2 regions of the Streptomyces sp. AB3(2024) genome follow, and region 2 is predicted to be linked to the other one. Evidence: predicted binding sites of a transcription regulator. Region 2 holds the regulator's gene; the other holds the start of a gene.

Region 1 (3,408 bases), on a different contig from region 2:
GTACGGACAGCTCGTCCCCGTATACCTCGTCGTCGACATGCAGGCGTCCGAGATCACCTGTTTCTCGGACCCCTCGCCGCACGGGTACCGGTCCCGCAGGACGGCGCCCTTCGGCACCTCCCTGCCCGTCCCGGCCCCCTTCGACTTCGACATCGACAGCTCGGGGTTCTGAGGACCGGGAAACGCCCGAGGGCGGCACCCCCCCCCGCGGGGGGGGTGCCGCCCTCGTTCGAGAACAGCCGATCAGCCAGGGGCCGATCAGAAGTCCATGTCACCGCCCGGCATGCCGCCGCCCGCGGGGGCACCGGCCTTCTCGGGCTTGTCGGCGATGACGGCCTCGGTGGTGAGGAAGAGGGCCGCGATCGACGCCGCGTTCTGCAGCGCGGAGCGGGTGACCTTCGCCGGGTCGATGATGCCCTCGGCGATCATGTCGACGTACTCGCCGGTGGCGGCGTTCAGACCGTGGCCGACGGCCAGGTTGCGCACCTTCTCCACGACGACGCCACCCTCAAGACCGCCGTTGACGGCGATCTGCTTCAGCGGGGCCTCCAGCGCGAGCTTCACGGCGTTGGCGCCGGTCGCCTCGTCACCGGTGAGCTCCAGCTTCTCGAAGACCGAGGAGGCCTGCAGCAGGGCCACGCCACCACCGGCGACGATGCCCTCCTCGACGGCCGCCTTCGCGTTGCGAACGGCGTCCTCGATGCGGTGCTTGCGCTCCTTGAGCTCGACCTCGGTCGCGGCACCGGCCTTGATGACGGCCACGCCGCCGGCCAGCTTCGCGAGGCGCTCCTGGAGCTTCTCGCGGTCGTAGTCCGAGTCGGAGTTGTCGATCTCGGCGCGGATCTGGTTGACGCGGCCCTGGACCTGGTCGCTGTCACCGGCACCGTCGACGATGGTGGTCTCGTCCTTGGTGATGACGACCTTGCGGGCGCGGCCGAGCAGGTCGAGACCGGCGTTCTCCAGCTTGAGGCCGACCTCCTCGGAGATGACCGTGCCGCCCGTGAGGATGGCGATGTCGCCGAGCATGGCCTTGCGGCGGTCGCCGAAGCCCGGGGCCTTGACGGCGACGGACTTGAAGGTGCCGCGGATCTTGTTGACGACCAGGGTCGACAGGGCCTCGCCCTCGACGTCCTCGGCGATGATCAGCAGCGGCTTGCCGGACTGCATGACCTTCTCCAGGAGCGGCAGCAGGTCCTTGACCGAGCCGATCTTGGAGTTGACGATCAGGATGTACGGGTCGTCCAGGGACGCCTCCATACGCTCCATGTCGGTCGCGAAGTAGGCCGAGATGTAGCCCTTGTCGAAGCGCATGCCCTCGGTGAGCTCAAGCTCCAGACCGAAGGTCTGCGACTCCTCGACGGTGATGACGCCTTCCTTGCCGACCTTGTCCATGGCCTCGGCGATGAGCTCGCCGATCTGGGTGTCGGCGGCGGAGATGGAGGCCGTGGAAGCGATCTGCTCCTTGGTCTCGACGTCCTTGGCCTGCGCGAGCAGGGCGGCGGAGACGGCCTCGACGGCCTTCTCGATACCGCGCTTGAGGGCCATCGGGTTGGCACCCGCGGCCACGTTGCGCAGACCCTCGCGGACGAGAGCCTGGGCGAGAACGGTGGCGGTGGTCGTACCGTCGCCGGCGACGTCGTCCGTCTTCTTGGCGACTTCCTTGACCAGCTCGGCGCCGATCTTCTCGTACGGGTCCTCGAGCTCGATCTCCTTGGCGATGGAGACACCGTCGTTGGTGATCGTGGGGGCGCCCCACTTCTTCTCAAGGACGACGTTGCGACCCTTGGGGCCAAGGGTGACCTTGACGGCGTCGGCGAGCTGGTTCATGCCACGCTCGAGACCGCGCCGGGCCTCCTCGTTGAACGCAATGATCTTGGCCATCTGAAGTGGTCCTCCCGGACAGGGGTGGATTGCTCCGGACCGCGCCCGCGCCCGCGACGGACGGCCTGCGGAGCCGGCGGTTCCTTCCCGCCGGACCCGTCGGGCCTCACCGACCCGGTCCTCGTCTGAAGTAGCACTCTCACCTGGAGAGTGCTAACGCCAATGATTAGCACTCGACCCCCGCGAGTGCAAGCGGCTTCGGGCAACGCCGGGCGGCTTCCGGCCGGACTCGCGGGGTGACGCACGAGGGGCCCGCATCCCGTGTCCGGGATGTGGGCCCCTCGTACGTCTGTCGCGTCGGTGGTCGATCGCGCTCGGTCTCAGCCGGCAGCAGCGAGCTTGACCATGTCCGCCTGCGGACCCTTCTGGCCCTGCGAGATCTCGAACTCGACCCGCTGACCCTCTTCAAGGGTGCGGTACCCGTCCATCTGGATGGCGCTGTAGTGGACGAACACATCCGCACCACCGTCGACCGCGATGAAGCCGTAGCCCTTCTCCGCGTTGAACCACTTGACGGTGCCCTGAGCCATGCCTAACTCCCCTATTACTGGCCCTTGCGCGGTACCGCACTTCGCGGTCCCGGGTCAGAACTTGCGCCGGAACGCCTCGACCGGGGCTGAATGTATCCGCACCGCTGCTGTCTGCAACAGGTCAATCCGACGAGAATTCTGGACACGCGGAAACATAGAAATAGAGTGAAAATTTGGCATATGGCAGGGCAACTCGGGCCAGACAATCTTCGCCAAAGCCCCATAGGCCGCACGCATGTTGACTCAATGTCAACCCTCACGGGGCCCACTCATATGCGGCGGGCAAGAGCACCGGAGGGGACTTCCCCAACTCTACCGCGCCCAATCAAGCAGAATTGCCCCCTCCACTTATTAGCGGAGGGGGCAATTCTACTTTTCGGGGTCTCAGCCGCCCGCAACGGCCGGAATGATCGAGACGCCGGCGCCGTCCGGCGTCGCCGCCTGCAGACCGCCCTCGAAGCGCACGTCGTCGTCGTTGACGTAGACGTTCACGAAGCGGCGCAGCTTGCCCTGGTCGTCCAGGACGCGCGCGGCGATGCCCGGGTGGTTCTGCTCCAGGGACTCGATGACCTCGGCCAGGGTCGAGCCCTCGGCCGGGACCTCGGCGACGCCGCCGGTGTAGGTGCGCAGGATGGTGGGGATGCGGACGTTGACGCTCATGGCGCTACCGCCTTTCCGGGAGTCGTGGGAAGGGTCAGGCCAGGCCGGCGGCGCGGAACGCGTCCAGGCTCGGGCGGATGGTGGCGGTCTGGCCGCTGTCCGCGGCCACCGCCTCCAGGGTCTTGAGGCCGTCACCGGTGTTCAGGATCACGGTGGTCAGCGCCGGGTCGAGCTGCCCGTTCTCGATGAGCTTCTTCGTCACGCCGACGGTCACGCCGCCCGCGGTCTCGGCGAAGATGCCCTCGGTCTGCGCCAGGATCTTGATCGCCTCGACGACCTGGGTGTCGTTGACGTCCTCGACGTAGCCACCGGTGCGGCGGGCGATGTCCAGGACGTA
Region 2 (3,408 bases):
TCGTCCCCGCGCCGCTGGAAGGTCGGGTGCGGCAGCTCGTGGATCTCCACGTACAGGTCGCCGGCGGGGCCGCCGCCGGGGCCGACCTCGCCCTCGCCCGCGAGCTGGATCCGGGTGCCGTTCTCGACACCGGCGGGGATCTTGACCGTCAGGCTGCGGCGGGAGCGGACCCGGCCGTCGCCCGCGCACTCGGGGCACGGGGTCGGGACCACGGTGCCGAAGCCCTGGCACTGCGGGCAGGGCCGCGAGGTCATGACCTGGCCCAGGAAGGACCGGGTGACCTGCGAGACCTCACCGCGGCCGCGGCACATGTCACAGGTCTGCGCGGAGGTGCCGGGGGCGGCGCCCTCGCCCGAGCAGGTGGTGCAGACGACGGCCGTGTCGACCTGGATGTCCTTGGTCGTGCCGAAGGCGGCCTCGTCCAGTTCCAGGTCCAGACGGATCATGGCGTCCTGGCCGCGGCGGGTCCGCGAGCGCGGGCCGCGCTGCTGGGACTGGCCGAAGAAGGCGTCCATGATGTCCGAGAAGTTGCCGAAGCCACCCGCGCCGAAGCCGCCCGCGCCGCCGCCGCCCGAGGAGGACAGCGGGTCGCCGCCGAGGTCGTAGACCTGCTTCTTCTGCGGGTCCGAGAGGACCTCGTAGGCGGCGTTGATCTCCTTGAAGCGCTCTTGCGTCTTGGGATCGGGATTGACGTCCGGGTGCAGCTCGCGCGCGAGCCTCCGGAAAGCCTTCTTGATCTCGTCCTGGGATGCGTCGCGGCGCACGCCGAGTACGGCGTAGTAGTCCGTGGCCACTTACGACTCCGCCAGGATCTGTCCGACGTAACGTGCCACTGCGCGTACCGCTCCCATCGTTCCGGGGTAGTCCATGCGGGTCGGTCCGACCACGCCGAGTTTGGCGACTGCTTCGCCGCCCGAACCGTAGCCGACGGACACGACCGACGTGGAGTTGAGTCCCTCGTAGGCGTTCTCGTGCCCGATCCGTACGGCCATCCCCGACTCCCCCGCCTCGCCCAGCAGCTTGAGGAGCACGACGTGCTCCTCAAGCGCTTCGAGCACCGGCCTGATCGTCAAGGGAAAATCATGTCCGAAGCGAGTGAGGTTGGCGGTGCCGCCGATCATCAGCCGCTCCTCCGCCTCCTCGGCCAGCGTTTCGAGAAGGGTCGCCAGGACGGCCTTGACGGTCGCCCGGTCGTCGATCTCGAACGACTCCGGAAGGTCCTGCACGAGCTGCGGCACGTCGGTGAACCGACGGCCGACGACCCGGCTGTTCAGCCTCGCCCGCAGGTCGGCGAGGGAGGTCTCGCCGAAGGGCGTCTGGGTGTCGACGAGCCGCTGCTCGACCCGCCCGGTGTCCGTGATCAGTACGAGCATCAGCCGGGCCGGGGCCAGCGACAGCAGCTCTACGTGCCGGACGGTGGAGCGGGTCAGCGAGGGGTACTGGACGACGGCGACCTGCCGGGTGAGCTGCGCGAGCAGCCGCACCGTGCGGCCGACCACGTCGTCGAGGTCGACGGCGCCGTCGAGGAAGTTCTGGATGGCCCGCCGCTCGGGCGTCGACAGCGGCTTGACCCCCGCCAGCTTGTCGACGAAGAGGCGGTAGCCCTTGTCGGTGGGGATCCGGCCGGCGCTGGTGTGGGGCTGCGCGATGTAGCCCTCCTCCTCCAGCACGGCCATGTCGTTGCGCACGGTGGCGGGCGAGACGCCGAGGCGGTGGCGCTCGGTGAGGGCCTTGGAACCGACCGGCTCCTCCGTCCCGACGTAGTCCTGGACGATGGCGCGCAGCACTTCGAGCCTGCGTTCACTGAGCATCGCGCACACCTCCGGATGCGGTCGGTCGTCGGTCGGTCATGGGTCGGTCGTGGGGTTCCGCCGGCGGCGGGCCGGCCGTCGCCGGTCCGCCGGAGCTTCCCCCGGGCCCTGGTTGGCACTCCGAGCGCCCGAGTGCCAGAGATCCCCCGGTCAGTGTACGGCCGGGTGGTACACCGGGGGCAAGGGCGGCCCGCCAGGGTAGCGTCGCCCCATGGACGTACGTTGGGAAGAGGCGGGCTGGGAACGGCTGACCGGGCGGACCGGCCGGCGGCGGCTCCCGGTGTGGGACTGCACGGTGGGACTGGTGGTGGGGGACGAGTCGGTACTCCTGATCGACCCCGGATCCTGCGTGCGCGAGGGTGCGCTGGTGCGGGCCGAGGCGGAGCGGCTGACGGGCCGGCGCGTGACCCATATCGCATTCACACACGGACATTTCGACCACGTGCTGGGCGGCCCGGCCTTCGAGGGCGCCCGGTTCTACGGGGCGGTCGGCCTCGACCGGCTACTGGCGACCCCCGGCGGCCGTGAGGAGCTGCGCGTGAGCGCGGTCCGCCAGGGCGTGGACGAGGCGGAGGCGGCCGGGGCGGCGGGCCTGCTGCGGGCGCCGGAGCACCTGGTGTCGGGCGAGTGGACGCTGGAGCTGGGCGGCGTACAGGTACTGCTGGCCAACGTCGGGCCCGCGCACTCGCAGCACGACCTGACGGTCCTGGTGCCGGGCGAGCGGGAGGTGGTGTTCTGCGGGGACCTGGTGGAGGAGTCGGGCGAGCCCCAGGCCGGCTCGGACGCGGTGCCCGGGCAGTGGCCCGCCGCCCTGGACCGCCTGCTCGCGCTGGGCGGGGACGACGCGCTGTACGTGCCGGGTCACGGAGCGGTGGTCGGGGCAGGCTTCGTGCGTGCGCAACGCGACACACTGGCGGACCTGTTCGGCGTGTCGCGGACCTGACGGCGGCGGCTCTCCTAGTGTCGGCCGGATGCGCGAGTACTCCCCCGACCTGACCCCGCAGTGGAAGCGTGCCAAGGCCGTGCCGGAGGTGGCCGCGGACCCCGATCTGGTGGTCGAGGTGGCGGGCACCGACTTCTGCGGCGCGGTGGTGGCGTGCGAGGCGGGCACGGTGACCCTGGAGGACCGCTTCGGCAAGCGCCGGGCCTTCCCCCTGGAGCCGCGCGGCTTCGTGCTGGACGGCGCCGTGGTGACCCTGACCCGTCCGTCGCGGGCGCCCGCCGCGCCCGCCCGTACGGCCTCGGGATCGCTGGCCGTCCCGGGGGCGCGGGCCCGGGTGGCGCGCGCCGGGCGGATCTACGTGGAGGGCCGTCACGACGCCGAGCTGGTGGAGCGGGTCTGGGGTGACGACCTGCGCATCGAGGGCGTGGTGGTGGAGTACCTGGAGGGCGTCGACGACCTCGCGGCCGTCGTGGAGGAGTTCGCCCCGGGGCCCGACGCCCGTCTCGGCGTGCTGGTGGACCACCTGGTGGCGGGCTCGAAGGAGTCGCGGATCGCGGCATCGGTGACCTCCCCGGACGTGCTGGTGGTGGGTCACCCGTACGTGGACGTCTGGCAGGCGGTGAAGCCGTCCGCGCTGGGCATCCGGGCGTGGCC

Evidence for each region. The regulator HrcA, encoded in region 2, represses chaperone genes, less so after heat shock. The targets are predictions, from matches to a motif close to TTNGCACTCNGNNNNNCNGAGTGCNAA.
Region 1: the regulator HrcA is predicted to act here: its motif matches at 2,048-2,074, upstream of groL (chaperonin GroEL).

What each region holds. Positions count from the first base shown of each region.
Region 1 is NZ_JBGWAB010000007.1:111,164-114,571, reverse strand. Features, by position in the region: gene ACEPPI_RS05220 (Uma2 family endonuclease) at 1-172, shown strand, start outside; gene groL (chaperonin GroEL) at 259-1,881, opposite strand; gene ACEPPI_RS05210 (cold-shock protein) at 2,202-2,411, opposite strand; gene ACEPPI_RS05205 (MoaD/ThiS family protein) at 2,796-3,071, opposite strand; gene thrC (threonine synthase) at 3,106-3,408, opposite strand, start outside.
Region 2 is NZ_JBGWAB010000003.1:128,039-131,446, forward strand. Features, by position in the region: gene dnaJ (molecular chaperone DnaJ) at 1-794, opposite strand, end outside; gene hrcA (heat-inducible transcriptional repressor HrcA) at 795-1,811, opposite strand; gene ACEPPI_RS02325 (MBL fold metallo-hydrolase) at 2,023-2,754, shown strand; gene ACEPPI_RS02330 (DUF3097 domain-containing protein) at 2,783-3,408, shown strand, end outside.